4 regions of the Paenibacillus sp. CR_12 genome follow, and region 1 is predicted to be linked to each of the others. Evidence: riboswitches for the same ligand, from Rfam matches in the RefSeq annotation. Region 1 holds a riboswitch; each other region holds the start of a gene.

Region 1 (4,214 bases):
CCATGGATTGAGTCCGTCTTCTTTATGCCACAGCCCGCTGCCGCCGACAAGGGAAAAATAGAGCAGGGCGGAGAAGACGAGCGAATAGACGGCATAGAAAATCATCATCCCGAGCACGCCGGTTTGCGACATGCCTTCGGATTTGAAAACGGGAATCAGATTATACGTATTCAGCATTTGAATGACGAACAGCAGCGCGGATAAGAACAGGCCGCGCTTAAACGAGGTGTAGGCCCTGGTCTTCACGCTGTACACAATCGCAAGAATGCCCAGGATTAGGGTGAACAGGCCGTACCCTGCGAGCGTCAGCAGGGTGGCATCCTGCGTCTGCTTGTTGACATAAGCAGAGTGGGCGGCTGGCACCGAGAAGGAGGGCTCATAAGAGCGCAATTTCCCCTGCTCGAAGGTGAAGCGGTGCTCCAGCCTGGAGTCCCCGATCCTGGATTCAGGGTCCACATATTTGAGACGGGGCTCCCCTTCCTTCGTAACCAGCTCCAGATTCGACAGGTCATAACCCGCCCGCTGAAGCCATGGCTCCGCCAGCGCCTGCTTCTCGGCCAATGTCATGCCGTCCTCAACGACGAGCAGCATCTGCCTCTGAATCTCGCCCTTGTTCAGCTCGATCCGGTCAAAGCTGGAACGGGCATAATCATACGAGAATCCGACGATGCCGGAATTCTGCATGTGCACGTCCACATTGAGGGCATCGCCTCCAGGCTCGCTGAAGCGAACGCGGTATACGTCATAGGGATATTTGGCTTCATAGGTTTTGTTATATTCCGAAAGCCTCTTCTCCTTCGCCAGATATCCGTAAAGTTCCGATTTGGATTGATATGTAACCAAGGCTTCGTCCGTGTCCGCAGCCGCAAACTGCAGATGCTCCTGAGCAAACCTTGAAGCTGCCTGCCGAGCCTGCTCCTTGGAAATGATATCCGGTGAGGCCATCTCGGCATCGTCCGGATTCGCCCACGGAAATACCTGAAATAATAGGAACAGAATCAGGCCGACTGCGGCAGGCGCGATGAGCTGCTTCAGATTGGGCTTCAGCTTCAAGGGCTCTCTTGCACGATTCATGAAATTCCTCCTCTAAGAAAGTTGATACTCCCACTGGTATTCGATATGCCTGATTAAGAACGCATAGAGTCAATATAACATAGTATGAAAGCCATAAGCAGCTTATCCCAATTATCGGAATATTGAAATAAATCGATGAAAATGAATGAAAGGTTTCGAAAACGTTAGAGAACCCTACGCTTGTATTCTTGAATATGCCCAATTCGCGCTCTTTTAAAGATATTTCGGGCGAAAAACGGCATTGGGTTACGTAACGGATTGAGTTATAATCACATCATGCTTGAAGGAACCGAATATTCCAGCCGAATTTCGTAATGAAAATGGGGGAACCATGTAATTGGGGTGAATTTCATTATTCCCGGAATAATGAATAGGGCGACCTGTGGAAATGCCCGAATCCGTCAGCTAACCTCGTAGGCTGTTGCACAGGAACCAGACCGAAAGGCACTGCGTTTTCCAGTGTCTTTTTTCGTTGATTTTTTTAAAGAAGGTGTCCGATTGAACGCTAAATTAAACTGGCTTACATTGTCTCCGCCCCAAATTCTCGTGCTTGGTTTTGCGGCCATCATCTTCATCGGGACCGGGCTGTTAATGCTGCCAATCTCGACGACGACGGGCGAACCGCTTGGATTTACTGACGCCTTGTTCACTTCGACCTCGGCAACGTGCGTAACGGGCCTGGTCGTGGTGGATACGGGAACGACATTCAGTTCTTTCGGAGAAGTCGTGATCATGCTGCTGATTCAAATCGGCGGGCTCGGATTCATGACGATGGCTACTTTATTCGCCTTGGTTCTGAAAAGACGCATATCGCTCAAAGACCGTCTAATCTTACAGGAAGCGATGAATCAGTCCTCGATGGAAGGCATCGTAAGGCTGATACGCAGAGTATTGCTGTACTCCCTCGTCATCGAGGCCTGCGGCGCAGTCCTTTTATCGATTCGTTGGGCGTTTGATATGCCGCTGGGCCGGGCGATCTATTACGGTGTTTTTCATGCGGTGACGATGTTTAACAACGCCGGCTTCGATTTGTTTGGCGATTTTCGGAGTTTGACCGGGTATGTATACGATCCGGTAGTCAACTTCGTCGTGATGTTCTTGATTGTTTCCGGGGGCATTGGATTTATTGTGCTGTCCGATCTGATCGATTATCGAAAACAGCGGAGGATCTCCCTGCACTCCAAGGTGGTGCTCACGATGACGGCTGCCTTGCTTGCGGTCGGATTTATCGTCATTCTCATATTTGAATTTACCAATCCGAGAACGCTGGGTTCCCTGAACTGGGGCGGAAAATTCTTCGGCGCGTTATTCCAATCCGTAACGCCGCGTACGGCGGGCGCGAATACTATAGATATTACGGGGCTTAGACAGGCAACGCAATTTTTTATCGTCATCCTGATGTTTATCGGAGCATCTCCAGGGTCAACCGGCGGCGGCATCAAAACCACGACCTTTACCATTATGGTAGGGGCGGTCATCGCGATGATGCGCGGGCGGGAAGACATCGTCATGTTCCGTTATCGCCTGGCCCAGGAGCGGGTGCTGAAGGCACTGACCATTGCCTTGCTGGCCCTGCTGCTCGTTCTAACCGTCTCGATGATTCTGTCGACGACAGAGGAAGGGGACTTCCTGGAGATTCTATTCGAAACGACATCCGCCTTCGGTACGGTAGGTCTCTCCATGGGCTTAACGCCCGATTTGACCGTGTTCGGCAAGATCCTGATCAGCCTTACGATGTTTGCGGGTCGATTGGGGCCGTTGACGCTTGCTTATGCACTGGGGCCGAAAAAGGGTAAAGAATTATATCGTCATCCGGAAGGCAAAATGATAATTGGATAAGGGGTATAGGAGAGACATGAAACCAAAGCAATTTGCAATCATCGGTTTGGGGCGATTTGGCGCCAGTCTGGCGCTGGAGCTGATGGAACAGGGATATGAGGTGCTCGGCATCGACCGGAACGAGGAGGTCGTCGAGGACATGAGCGAGCTGCTGACGCATACGGTGGTGGCGGACGCGACGGATGAGGAAGTGCTTAAATCGCTTGGCATCCGCAACTTCGACTGCGGGATCGTTGCGATCGGGAACGACATTCAGATGAGCATCCTCTCCGCCATCCTGTTGAAAGAGCTGGGTGTCGCGATGGTCGTTGCCAAGGCGATATCGGTGCTGCACGGCCGGGCGCTGGAGAAGCTTGGCGTGGACCGGGTCATCTTTCCCGAGCGGGATATGGGGATCCGGGTAGCGCACCAGCTCGTGACGCCAAACCTGCTTGATTATATCGAATTATCCAAGGATTATCTGATTGTGGAGATGACGGTCACGGACTGCATGGACGGAAAAACGCTGAGCGAGCTTAATACGAGGGTCCGGTACGGCGTCAGCGTGGTAGCGCTGAATAAACAGTCCGGCATTATCGTTGCTCCGACGGCCATGGACGTCGTGAACTCCGGCGACATTATGGTCGTCATCGGCTCCAATGACAACGTGGACCGCTTTGAGTCCGAAGTCGTGAATATGCTCGAGAAATAAATATAGTAGAAAAAACTGACGATTGCGAAATATCGTCAGTTTTTTTTCGATTTATCTTCCTCCAGCTTGCGGAACAGGATCTCCGTTTCTTCGATCCAGCGGCTGGCCGCCTTGCTCAGCTCCGAGGCTTGACCGTAGATCAGCGAAGTCGTTCGCCGGGTTTCGATGAGTGCCGGAATATGAATGTCGACGAGCCCGTTATCGGACAGCAGCTGCGGCCTCAGATAGGATTTGGGCAGCAGCGCGGCCGCCTTGCAGGTCGGGATCAGCCTGACGATCGCTTCGAAGGAGTCGATCTCCATCCGGATATCGGGCATGATGCCCCAGCGGTGAAACAGATCGTCCGTCAGCTTGCGGTACCAGGTTCCGGTCGAAAATATGATCATCGGCAAGCCTTGAAGCTGTTCGATGCCCACATCCTCGATTTCCGCCAGCGGATGTGAAGACGGGATGACAAGCTCCAGATGGTCATCGAACAGCGGGATGCAGTTCAAGCCCGGCTGGTTGATGGATGAAGCAACAATGCCGACATCGACCCGTTTATCCCTTACATAAGACACGATTTCATGGGTCTTGCCGGTGATGAGCTTGATTTCGGCTGACGGATGGC
Region 2 (4,214 bases), on a different contig from region 1:
AACCAGCGGATTGCTGCAATAGACGAAGAGCGACTTAATCGGCTGTTCGGTCATGGCAAGCGCTTCGCCGATCCGGTTCATGTTAATGGTGCGCGCTTCGGGATTCGGCCGGAGATCGGGACGCTCAAGCGCGTCGCTATCCATGCTGTTGTAACCGCCGTTCGACTTGGCGGCCCCTCCGCCCCGCTTCAGCCATTGTCCGGTCAAAGCGGGAAGCGCGGCAATGCTGCGCACCGTCAAGCCGCCGTTGTCGTGATGCTGAAGACCGTTGCCGATATGGATGTAGGAGGTATCGGCCCGGCCGTAGAGCTCGGCCAATTTCTCGATATCCTCGATCGAGATGCCGGTAATGGAAGAAACGTGCTCCGGCGTGTATTCTTTGGCGTGCTCGCGCAAGGCTTCATGACCAATCGTATACTTGCGGAGGAATTCCTCATTTACCATGCCGTCACGGAACATGATGTGCATGAGGCCGACGGCCAGCGCCGCATCCGTGCCTGGATACAGCGGAATGAACCAGTCCGCCCATTGCCCCGTCTGGTTCTTGTGGACATCGATCACAACGACCTTGGCACCGGCTTTGCGCGCTTTCTCTGCAATCACCATCTGGTGCATATTGGTGCTGACGATGTTGCCGCCCCAGACGAGGATGACGTCGGCTCGTACGGTGTCCTCCGGAACGGTTCCCCCATTAAACCCCATCACGGATTTCCAGCCCTCATTGCCCGCGGAATTGCAGATCGACTGCTTCAGGCGGCTGGCACCCAGCCTGTTGAAGAACCTGCGGTCCATGCCGTCGACGCTCAATATCCCCATATTGCCGTAGAAGCTGTAGGGCAGGATGCTCTCGGAGCCGTGTTCCTCGATCAAGCCCTTATAGCGTCCGGCTATCTCCTGAATGGCTTCGTCCCAGCTGATCCGCTCGAAGGCGCCCTCTCCCTTGGGACCTACTCTTCGCAGCGGATAGAGCACGCGTTCCGGATGGTACACCCGGTGTGCCATATTACGGACTTTATTGCAGATGGCTCCCTGCGTAATCGGATGCTCCGGATTACCGGTCACCTTGACGATTTTTCCGTTCTCTTTATGCAGCAGCAGGCCGCATGTATCGGGACAATCCAACGGACATACCGCCGGAAATACGCCGTTTTCCTGATGAATCATCGCTTGAGTCATTTCGTGCTTCCCCCTTTTGCTCGGCTGCATCATATCCCATTATCTTAAAAGAAAATCGGGGTTCCAGTAAAGTCATACATTTTTTTCTAATCAGGTGATTCACTTTTCTTCCCCCCGGGTATATTCCTATCAAGAGCAAAGAAGAGGAACCCAGACCCTTTCTCTTCCTTGCCGAATCATGGACCACTCCCAAAAAAATTCGCCATGCCAGTGTCTCCTCCCCCGAGACCGGCATGGCGAATTTGTTTATATGGCATCCTCCCAGTGACCGATGTTCCCCGCGACTAACCTTCCATATTATAGAAACTCGTGATTTTCGCAGAAAACATGCAAAATAAAAAGCCTGTCAAAGCCACGTCATTATGTAAGCGCTTATCTGTCATTTTTTATAAATAATTTTGTTCGAATGCTCGTTGGAGGATGTTTTACAAACGATTGGAGCAGGCGTAATATACTATTCAGCTTCGAAAACATTCTTCATATTCACATGACATTCGCTTAATTTCCTTGATGGAAAGCGGGGGAACCAACCGTATGGAAGGATACCTATAGGATCCTTCAACCATACTAAGGGGTGAATCCTGATTCCATCGCGTACGTACGCCGCGATGGAATCAGGTAGGGCGACTCTCACCGCCCGAATCCGACAGCTAACCTCGTCAGCGTTGATCGGGAGGGTTGTGAACTTGTGATCAAACACAGGGTTCTACCCTGTGTTTTTTGTTTGCCAAAAATCAGCATAGGAAGGGTGACCGCTCCTATGTCCAGCATATAAAAAACACCGATAGAAGTCCGTTCAGGGAGCTTCTACCATGAACTTAATCTTAAGCGGCGGTGAAAAACAACCATGTTATCCTCAATCAAGCGCTTCCTCATCGGAAGACCGCTTAAATCGACGGAATTAGGCGAACAAAAGCTGAATAAAACCAAGGCGCTGGCCATCCTGTCATCCGATGCGCTATCGTCCGTGGCCTATGGCCCGGAACAAATCCTCATTGTGTTGATGACCGTCGGGGCAGCTGCCTATTGGTATTCCATACCGATTGCCGTCGGCGTCCTGGTCTTGTTGCTGGCACTTATCCTGTCGTACAGACAAATTATTTTCTCCTATCCGCACGGCGGCGGCGCATATGTCGTGTCCAAACGGAATTTGGGCATGTACCCGGGGCTGGTTGCCGGCGGTTCCTTGCTCGTGGACTATATCCTGACGGTTGCGGTCAGCGTGTCGGCCGGGACGGATGCGATCACGTCGGCTTTTCCGGAATTGCATGCCTATAATCTGCCGATTTCCATCGTGTTCGTTCTATGCTTGACCGTATTGAATTTAAGAGGGGTTACGGAGTCGGCCTCCATACTGGCTTATCCGGTTTACCTGTTCGTGCTTGCGTTATTCATCCTGATCGGGGTAGGGATATTCAACATTGCCACAGGCCATGCGTCTCCGGAGCTTCATACGCCGATCGGCACGCCCGTAGCCGGGCTGAGCTTGTTTCTGCTCCTGCGCGCATTTGCCTCGGGCAGCTCCGCCCTGACCGGCGTGGAGGCGATTTCCAATGCCATTCCGAATTTCAAAGACCCGGCCCCGAATAACGCGGCCAAAACTCTGGTGGCGATGGGGTCGCTGCTGGCCCTGTTATTTTCGGGCATCGTTTTCCTGGCTTATTACTATGGGGTCAGTCCCAGCGAACAAGTCACGGTCGTTTCCCAAATTGCCGAGCACACCTTCGGGCGAAATGCGCTTTATTACTTCATACAAGGGACAACGGCCTTAATTCTGATCCTTGCCGCCAACACGGGGTATTCCGCTTTTCCCCTGCTTGCCGTCAATCTGGCGAAGGATAAGTTCATTCCTAGAATGTTCACCGTCCGCGGCGACCGTCTGGGATACTCGAACGGAATCATTATTCTTGGATTTTTCTCCATTCTGCTGCTGCTGGCTTTTGAAGGCAAAACCGAGCATCTGATTCCGCTCTATGCCGTCGGCGTGTTTATCCCGTTTACCCTCTCCCAGACGGGGATGATGGTGAAATGGATTCGCGAAAAGCCCGAAGGCTGGATCGTCAAACTGATCATTAACACCACCGGCGCATGCATCAGCTTTATCGTGACCATGATCTTCTTCTTTACGAAATTCGCCCAGGTGTGGACCGTGCTGATATTCCTGCCGCTGATCATCTGGATTTTCACCCGGATCCGCAAGCATTACGAGGCGGTAGCGGACCAGCTCCGGATTACGACCTGCGAGCCGGTTAAGCCGATTGAGGGGAATGTCATCATCCTGCCTGTGGCAGGAATCACGCATGTGGTGGAGAACTCGCTGAATTACGCCAAATCGCTGGGAGCGGGCCAAATCATCGCGGTGTACGTGCCGTTCGAGCGGGAGGAGGAAGTCGCCTTCCAGGAAAAATGGAAAAAGTGGCAGCCGGACATCCGGCTGGTAACGCTGCACTCGCCTTATCGGAGCATCATTCAGCCGCTGACGAAATTCATCGATACCGTGCAGCGCAAGGCCAGCGAATCCGACTATCAGGTTACCGTCGTCATTCCGCAGTTCATCCCAAAGAAGGGCTGGCATAATTTCCTGCACAATCAATCCAGCCTGCTCATCCGGGCACATCTCCTGTATCGGAGAGACGTGATCATCACGACGGTTCCCTACCATTTAAAAAAATAGCGGGCTTGTTCCCTGCTTGATTCATTACTGGGGACAGCCTCGCCCATCACGACAAAAAGCTGCGATCAACCGCTGCCTTTCATCAAGGACGGTTGAACGCAGCTTTTTCTTTAAGCCAGACGCTCGCCAGGCTTCCGGCATTAGGAAACATTCTGCGCCGAATGAACCTGTTGAGGAGCGCCGGCCGATGGCACATGCGTCTGCTCGCCGCGCGGAGCGGCTGCGGCCTGTTTCTCCTGCTTTAAATAAACGGTTCCGTATGTCGCTCCCACAAATAACGCGCCGCCAACGAAATTGCCCAGCCATACCGGAATGAAGTTCATCAGATACTCGCCCCAGCTGTAATAGCCTTCAAAAATCGCGG
Region 3 (4,214 bases), on a different contig from region 1:
TTCGGGGCGTTATTCCTTGGAAAAATGCAGCCAGGACCTGTTCGCTATCGTTCAATTGGCCAAAAGTCGACGGATTCCAGCTCTCCATAAAGTATATAAATAGAAAACCGAGCAGAGATAGCGTTCCTGTCCCGACAAGAACAACCTTAGAGTGAAGCGAAAACTTCTTCCATGAACGTTTTTGGAATACATCCACAATGACGATATAACCGAGACCCCCAATGATAAACAGCACCACAATCGTAATGTTGACGATCGGATCGCCAACGAAGGGCGTCAGGCTGTCAGACCACAGGGCAAATCCGGCATTATTGAATGCGGAAACGGAATGGAAAATGGCGTAATAGGCTGCCTGACCCCAACCGAAATCCTGTTGCCAGCGAAGCGTAAGAACAATCGAAGCCAATGCTTCAAACGCGAAGGCTATAAGCACCATGTACATCGACAATTTAACCAAACCTTGTGCCGAAGTCGAATGAGTGGTTTGCTGAATAATGAGACGTTGTTTTAATCCGATTCTTTTGCCCAACACAATGGCAACCATGACGCCAAAAGTCATAAAGCCGAGTCCGCCAATTTGGATCAAAATCATAATAACGACTTGACCAAACGTCGAAAAAACACTCCCGGTGTCCAAGACAACAAGTCCGTTTACGCATATTGCCGAGGTGGCTGTAAAAAAAGCATCCAGCAGACCAACGGATCTGCCTGTGGAGGAAGAAAGTGGTAGCGCAAGCAATGCAGCTCCGATTAATATCAGTGTGAAAAAAACAAGCATAATGAGCTGAGGGGGGCTCATATTTTTTTTAAGTTTGTTGATGAACAACTCCATTTTAGCAGGAGCGGAATGTTGTGTATTTCGATCGTTCAATTTCATAATGGATTTACTCACAAGTTCCACTCCCTTTCTTCAGTGATTGCTGGATTTTTCATGAATTTCTCTGTTTTGGAAAAAAGACGAATCTACTACTTTTCCGTGACTAATTTTCAAATAGTGGACTTCGTGATCTTTTTTTAACTTCAACAAACCTGTGTCAAAATCGGTATTCAATTCTTTGAAAAATAGTCCCTCGGCTATAGAGTTACTGGAATCACTCCCGGATTTCTTATTATCGATGAGAAAATGAGGACCATCCTTGAAAACCATGACTCGAATTCCGCGCTCATGGGTGTCATCCATTTGCTCGTCCATCCTTTGAACCGCTACAATGTGCAGATCCGTTTCGCCGATCTGGTTTAAGAGCTCGTTGACAATCGAGCCGCGTGTTATTTCTTGCCATCGTGTTTGTCCGGATTGTCCGATAATTAGTTGAGTTATATGAAGATTCTTGGCGGTTTCCGCTATAATTTCCGAAGCTTTTCGATCTTCATTCGTTTTGACGATAAAGGTTGCCCCATATTCATCACATTTCGTTTGCCACTCGGCCATATACCTTTCTTGTGCTTGATCGAGCTCATTTTCACGTTTTGGTATAACGCTTAACACAAACAGGGGACACTGAAGCAGACGGGCTAATTCACCACCTCGGCGAATAAGGCGTTCTCCGTTTGGACCGTAATATACACATACTAGTATTCTTTCGTTATTCAGCATTAGTAATCAATCCCTTCTTAATTTTTCAGAAGACGTTACACACCACAGCAGCTTAAACTAAAAAAGGCCTGGAAGCAGAGATATGTCTGCTTCCAGGCCTTGGCTGTACGGATCATGGACAAGTCAAAGTAGAAGAGTGTTCTCTCCCAAGACGCAAACGAGGTTAGCTGTCGGATTCGGGATTGAGAGTCCCCGTTCTTTCTTCATCAGAAAGAATTCACCCCTAAAGCTTTAGCAGCTTTGTTGGTTCCCCCGTTCCTCATAGAGGACTAAGCGAATGCGTATAAAATTGATCGTAATTCATATTATGCTAAAACATGCTAAAAGTAAACAGTTAGCGACGGAGTAAACCATATCATATCATTGAAATTCAGTAGAACTAATGCTTTGCTATGGTATATACTACGCAGTGAAGTCTACGGGGTTTCATGGTCTGTCATTATTGAAAGGGGCATATAGGATGGCTAATGGTAAATCCGAGCAGTTAAAGTCATTAAAACAGTTCAAGCTATCATCATCACGCCTGATCCTTCTTGGTTTCGCCGTACCGATTGTAATCGGCGCAATCTTGTTGGCGTTGCCTTTATCTTCGTCATCAGGTGAAAGTATAGGTTGGATAAACGCTTTGTTCACCTCGACATCTGCAGTGTGCGTAACCGGATTGGCCGTAGTGGATACAGGAGCGGACTTCTCCATTTTTGGTCAAATTATTATCATGTGCCTGATTCAGGTCGGCGGTCTTGGTTTCATGACGTTCGGAGTTTTGATCGCCGTTGTACTCGGTAAGAAAATTGGACTGAAAAATCGACTGCTCCTCCAAGAATCTACTAATGCATTATCAACGCAAGGCGTAGTGAGGCTTTCTCTAGGTATTTTTCTGATTGCGCTTATTATCGAGTTCATAGGTGCAGCCTTGTTAATCGTTCGGTGGGAAGCGGAACTGGGCTTAGGCCAAGCTATTTATTACGGGATGTTCCACTCCGTCTCTTCGTTTAATAACGCCGGCTTCGGCCTCTGGTCGGACAGTTTGAGCCGGTATGTGGGTGACCCGCTAGTCAACCTCGTTATCACCTTGCTTTTTATCATTGGCGGCCTTGGATTTACTGTAGTGTTGGACGTATGGAAGCATAGAAGATGGAACAAGCTGTCCCTTCATTCCAGAATCGTTTTGTCGACTTCAGCATTTCTATGTTTAGCCGGGTTTATCGTTATTTTCATTATTGAGTTGTTCAATTCCCGTACATTCGGCCCTTTGACCTGGGGAGAGCGGATATGGGCGGGGTATTTTCAAGGCGTGGTAACTCGTACGGCCGGGTTTAATACCATTGATATATCTGCGATGATGACAACTTCTCAATTTTTCATGATTTTCCTTATGTTTATCGGTGCCTCCTCCGGATCTACGGGAGGCGGGATCAAAACCAATACATTTGCCGTGCTTTTATTCACCTTGATTAGTATCATTAAGGGGAAGGAGGACGTGCAGTTATTGAACCGACGCATCCCCCAATCCATTATCCTCCGATCTATAGCAGTCATGGTGATTTCGGTGAGCGTTGTGATTGGCGCTACTTTCTTGCTGACCATAAGCGAACATAGCTTGCAAAAGGATTTTATGGAGGTTCTGTTCGAAGTGACCTCTGCATTCGGCACAGTGGGTCTATCAATGGGATTGACGCCCGAGCTGTCTCCGTTTGGAAAAGGAGTCATCATTTTGACCATGTATATCGGCAGACTCGGCCCCTTAACTCTGGCCTTTGCGCTGTCACAAAGAGTCGTCAAACAAAAATATCGGTTGCCTGAAGAGAAAGTGCTTATTGGCTAAGAAGAACGTACATAAACGTAGGGGATCGATACCGTCAATACGAAAAATAAGGTTCAGCTGGAGTAGTCTAATTAGTACTCCGGAACTGAACCTTACGCGTTCTATGTTCTGTTATGCTTTCACTGAGGTTTCTTACCTATCCGCCCCGTCCGTTTCCTTCCCTGGGCTGGCTAATCCAAACTTCTTAACCATAAGTTTGATGGTTAACCCTTGAACGAGAAGCGAGAAAAGAACGACGCTGAAGGTGAGTACGAGTATATCGTCACGGCCGTCAAAGGTTGTGGGCAAGCTCAAGGCGAGTGCGATCGACAAGCTGCCCTTTAACCCTCCCCAATTCAAAACCACCTTCCATGAAGAAGGGAAGGATTTCAGGAAGTACAGGCTTACGTAAACGGCCAATGTTCTTCCGATTAGAACGATGAGAATGGCTGTCCCGATTAACGCCCATTTCTCCGCGAAGTTAATATGCTTGATTTCTAGGCCGATCATTAAGAAAATCAACGAATTCGCGATTAACGTGATGACGTCCCAGAACGAATTAATGTTCATTTTGGTTGTATCCGACATCCCGATGCGCGCTCCGTAACTGCCAAAAATCAAGCCGCCCACGACAACGGCAATTACGCCGGATACGTGGAAATGCTCGGCGATAAAGAAACTTCCGAAGAACAGGAGCATAGAGAAGGCTATTTCCAGCGGATAGTCATCATAGAAGCGAATGAGCTGCGAGAACAGGTACCCTAACAGGCCTCCAACCGCAATTCCGCCAATACTAAATTTTAAAAAGAGCAATAC
Region 4 (4,214 bases), on a different contig from region 1:
GCGAGGCGTCGATGCCCAGCTGGTTTAATGCCGGGTTGCCGTTGGTTTCCGCGGCATAGTTCAAGGACAGGAAGCCGATAAACAAGGTCATCATTACCGAGAATATGATCCAGCCCTGCTTACGGCTCTTCGCGAACAAACCAAATGTGTAAGGAAGCGCCGCCCCGAGACTCCACATGGACAGAATCTCGATCACATTGGTCAGCGGGGACGGGTTCTCGAACGGATGCGCCGAGTTGGCCCCCATAAAACCGCCCCCATTGGTGCCCAGATGCTTGATCGATTCGAGCGCAGCCACCGGACCCACCGCTATTTGCTGCTCGCTTCCTTCCAGCGTCGTGACGCTGAGCGTAGGCTTCAGGGTCTGCGGCACCTGCAGCGCCACCAGCACCATCGCAATGATGAAAGCAGCCGGAATGAATACCCGGGTATGCGCCTTAACGAAGTCCTCAAAAAAGTTGCCGACGGTCGTGCCCTTGCTGGTCACCGCCCGGATAAAAGCAATCGCCACGCACAGCCCGGTCGCCGCGGACGTAAACATCATCATCGTAATGACGGCCATCTGGGCCAGATAAGACAATCCCGACTCCCCGCTGTAATGCTGAAGATTCGTATTGGTCATGAAGCTGATCATCGTATTGAACGACAAGATCGGTTCCATATGGCCGATGCCGTTCGGGTTCAGCGGCAGCACCTTCTGCAGCCGCAGAATCAAGTAGCCCGCCGCAACCAGCACGATATTCGTTAACACAAAGCTGACGGCATATCCTTTCCATGTCATCCCCTTGCGTTCTTTCAAGCCGATCAGAGCAAAGATCGGTTTCTCCGCCCAGGAGAACCATCTGTCCGTTCCATTGCTTTCATAACGAAACACCTGATATAGATAAGTTCCCAGCGGCTTGACCAGCAGCACTAGAACGAGTATAACGATGGCAATTTGTAAAATGCCCATGACGATGCCTTCCTCCTTCAGCCGTTTCCCTAGAATTTTTCAGGGTGAATCAGCGCATAAATCAAATAGAGAAAAATAAAAATCGTGAATATCAACATGATCATCACGGCTGATCAGCCTCCGGTTCCGAAACCACGCGCCCGCACCAGGACATAAACAGCATGAGCAGTCCGTAGGTTCCTCCCAAAATGAGCACCATAACTAAATCCTGCATGAATGTAACCTCCCCTAACTCTTGTGGCGTCAGTCCAAACGCTTAGCTCATAACGGATGCCATCAGAAAGGACACCTGATGATGATTCGTATGAAGCACCACATCGGCACCCAGCCCTTTGTATATCAAGCGCGGATTGCCGGAATGGGTGATCACGTAAATCGACTCCGAGGTCCATGTCCGGCAGATCCGCAAGTAGCGGCAGCACAGATTCAAGCTGCTTTCGAACAGAAACACCTTGCTGACGGGAAACTCGGGAATGATCCAGGTCTGCTCGTCTCTTGTATCAATCAAAATGATGGGTTTGCAGCCCAGTTCTCGCAGCCTCTGCTGCTCAGCCCGGTTGTTGGCTATAGCCGCAAACGGAACACGTTTGTGAATCAGCTGGCGGACGAATTCCTCCCCGGCCTTGTTCGGCGCGGATACCAGGATGAATTCCTGTGGTTTCTCCATCTTCGTTTCTCCTACTAAGGTCAGAAAGAGAAGGCAACAACAAAGAAGCCTGCGGAAAGAGAAGAACTCTTCCCGCAGGCTTCTTACAGGACACGGTGAAATACACCGTGGCCCAAGTCCACGACAATCGTTGCCTCTCTCGATACGCTTACGAGGTTAGCTGACGGATTCGGGCGTGAGAGTCGCCCTACCCATAGACCGTTATCTTGTCTACAGGATTCACCCCAGAGAGATCAGGTTCATCTCCCGACTGGTTCCCCCGTACCTTTTCCATTCAAGGACTCAGCGAAAATTAATAACGAGTAGCATGTTATTCTATTAGCCATTGACTTGTCATCCAGACTGGGCATAACAGCACAGCAACAGGAGGTTCACGCGGTGAGAGTCGCCTCTACCTTCAAATCTCAGCAAGGCCCATGGTGCCTTCGCCATCGATCCATAAAGGCTTAGGGGCAGCTCTCACACTGCCTTTAGACCTTCATGAAACGGCTGCCCGTATGCCTTGGTCGTTGATGACCGTCAATTCATAGTTCGTATCATACGTCCGGCCCCGCAGGATGTAAATGTGAGCAAAAACACATCTAGCGTTATGTCGAACAGGAACCAAGCAGTATTTCGTCTTTATCTTCCGAATACTGCTCTATACTATGTATTTCTCTTGTTTTCTCTTATTTATCGCAATCCAACGAGATACCGAGATTTTGCCACGATAATAGATGACACGGCCGATTGTACGCGTTTTCTTTTACCGTTTTCATCACATTTCGGAATCTATTCGTCCCATACGGTCATTTACTTTTCGTTTCCTCCGGCGTATGATTCATCCATCTATCCGAAACACGTGATACGCCGAGCTCCCGACAGACCGGGAGACGGGGGAACCAAAGTCACCAGTCTTCGATTGGTGAATGGGGTGAATCCGCTGCGCCTAGGATCGAAGGGCCCAGCGGTAGGGTGCTCTCAGTCCGAATCCGTCAGCTAACCTCGTAGGCGCGTTGTTGAGAGAGAATACCATCCAAGCTTTGGCATAGCGGCCGCTGAATTGGGGCTCTAACCATAAATAGGCCTGGAGAGCGGGGTTTCTCTGCTCACCAGGCCTATTTGCCGTGCATATAACATTCTTATAAAGGAGCGTAGATCAAATCATGACGAAACTCATCGAGGCAGCGCTTACACCCGTCATCGAAACCGCAGTGCCTGCATTAGGTGAAGAGACTATCGGCCATATGGAGATATTTCGTTTCGACCGAGGCTCGGCCGAACGCTTTATCCCATGGAGCGATCATGGCTGGAACTGCGGCTTGTTCAAAGTCAGCTGCAAAGACGCGGCAGGATATGTCGAATATGCCCTGCCAAGCACGAGAGAATTTTCGGACCTGGTCCGCTGGGCATCCGTCTTCTCAAGGCTGAGAGGCATGTCCGTGACTGAGGCCATTCGCTATGCCCGAAAGCAGCAGCAGTGGGGACCCGCACGGATGCAACTTGCTGTATCGGCCCTCGCCGATCTGGAGATCAACCTGCATCGGCACATCACCCGAGAGCGGTTAGGCGGACTGCCGCTGGAGCGCTCCTTCCTTATGAATTGCTCGGAGGCGTATTATCATTTCTAGGGGCAGCAGCTACAGAGAGCCACTGTCCCCGTTTCCTTTGGATTGGGCACTTCTAAGCAGCCTGATGTTTTTTGAAACCATGAAGAACCCCGTCAAAAAGCCACTTATTTCACCAGGCATTTTGACGGGGTTCTGCAATCGGATCCCGCTCACTTGAACATATTTTTGAGCACCATCATCAGGTTGGCCGGCTTCTCTGCCAACCTCCGGGTGAAATACGGGTACCACATCGTTCCATAGGGCAAATAACACCGGATACGGTAGCCGTCCTGCGCAAGCGCTGCTTGATCGTTCATCCGCAGTCCATACAGCATCTGAAATTCATAGTCCTGTTTGTCTATGCGGCTCTGCTCGGCAAATACCTTCACCCAGTCGATGATGTTGTCATCATGCGAGGCAATCGCGACGTAGGCTCCTTGGTCGAAATGCATTTTGACCAATTTCTTGTAGTTGTCAATGACCTCCCGCTTCTGCTGAAAGGCGATGGTTCCCGGCTCTTTGTACGCGCCCTTTACCAGCCGCAGATTAACGCCGGCCCTTAACAGATTCTTCACGTCCTCCTCCGTACGGAACAAGTAGGCCTGCATCACGGTCCCCACATTGGTCAGCCCCTCCTTATGAAGGCGGAGCGTCATATCGATGGTTGCCTGGGTATACGGCGAATCCTCCATGTCCAGGCGAACGAAGTTGCTGTGCTCTTTAGCCTTTCTTACCACCGACCTGATGTTTTCGTAAGCCTTCTCGGGGTTCAGGGCCATGCCCATTTGCGTCGGTTTCAAGGATACGTTCGATTGCACTTCGCGCCTCGCAATCCCTTCCACCAGCTTCAAATATTCCTCCCGGTACCCGGCCGCTTCATCCAGCGTCGTAATGCCCTCCCCTAAATGATCCAGCGTAACGAGAATGCCTTTCGCGTTCAGCCTCTCGATTTCGTCCAGCGCCTCATCCAAGGTATCGCCGGCAATGAATCGGCCAGCCAATTTCC

The links. A riboswitch is a leader RNA that binds a small molecule or an ion and turns the genes downstream of it on or off. The one in region 1 is predicted to bind cyclic di-AMP.
Region 2: another riboswitch for cyclic di-AMP. It lies ahead of RB297_RS22590 (APC family permease); the one in region 1 lies ahead of RB297_RS28150 (TrkH family potassium uptake protein).
Region 3: another riboswitch for cyclic di-AMP. It lies ahead of RB297_RS03505 (universal stress protein); the one in region 1 lies ahead of RB297_RS28150 (TrkH family potassium uptake protein).
Region 4: another riboswitch for cyclic di-AMP. It lies ahead of RB297_RS20265 (hypothetical protein); the one in region 1 lies ahead of RB297_RS28150 (TrkH family potassium uptake protein).

The regions. Positions count from the first base shown of each region.
Region 1 is NZ_JAVFHO010000011.1:119,866-124,079, reverse strand. Features, by position in the region: gene RB297_RS28155 (CPBP family intramembrane glutamic endopeptidase) at 1-1,074, opposite strand, end outside; cyclic di-AMP (ydaO/yuaA leader) riboswitch at 1,365-1,509, shown strand; gene RB297_RS28150 (TrkH family potassium uptake protein) at 1,573-2,913, shown strand; gene RB297_RS28145 (potassium channel family protein) at 2,930-3,604, shown strand; gene RB297_RS28140 (LysR family transcriptional regulator) at 3,640-4,214, opposite strand, start outside.
Region 2 is NZ_JAVFHO010000006.1:212,217-216,430, forward strand. Features, by position in the region: gene RB297_RS22585 (molybdopterin-containing oxidoreductase family protein) at 1-1,176, opposite strand, end outside; cyclic di-AMP (ydaO/yuaA leader) riboswitch at 1,662-1,857, shown strand; gene RB297_RS22590 (APC family permease) at 2,024-3,850, shown strand; gene RB297_RS22595 (formate/nitrite transporter family protein) at 3,991-4,214, opposite strand, start outside.
Region 3 is NZ_JAVFHO010000001.1:794,880-799,093, forward strand. Features, by position in the region: gene RB297_RS03500 (TrkH family potassium uptake protein) at 1-832, opposite strand, end outside; gene RB297_RS03505 (universal stress protein) at 911-1,594, opposite strand; cyclic di-AMP (ydaO/yuaA leader) riboswitch at 1,731-1,880, opposite strand; gene RB297_RS03510 (TrkH family potassium uptake protein) at 2,055-3,419, shown strand; partial or broken gene RB297_RS03515 (cation:proton antiporter) at 3,552-4,214, opposite strand, start outside.
Region 4 is NZ_JAVFHO010000005.1:326,693-330,906, forward strand. Features, by position in the region: gene kdpA (potassium-transporting ATPase subunit KdpA) at 1-952, opposite strand, end outside; gene RB297_RS20260 (potassium-transporting ATPase subunit F) at 982-1,056, opposite strand; gene RB297_RS20265 (hypothetical protein) at 1,209-1,619, opposite strand; cyclic di-AMP (ydaO/yuaA leader) riboswitch at 1,749-1,917, opposite strand; cyclic di-AMP (ydaO/yuaA leader) riboswitch at 2,457-2,629, shown strand; gene RB297_RS20270 (hypothetical protein) at 2,765-3,229, shown strand; gene RB297_RS20275 (proline dehydrogenase family protein) at 3,379-4,214, opposite strand, start outside.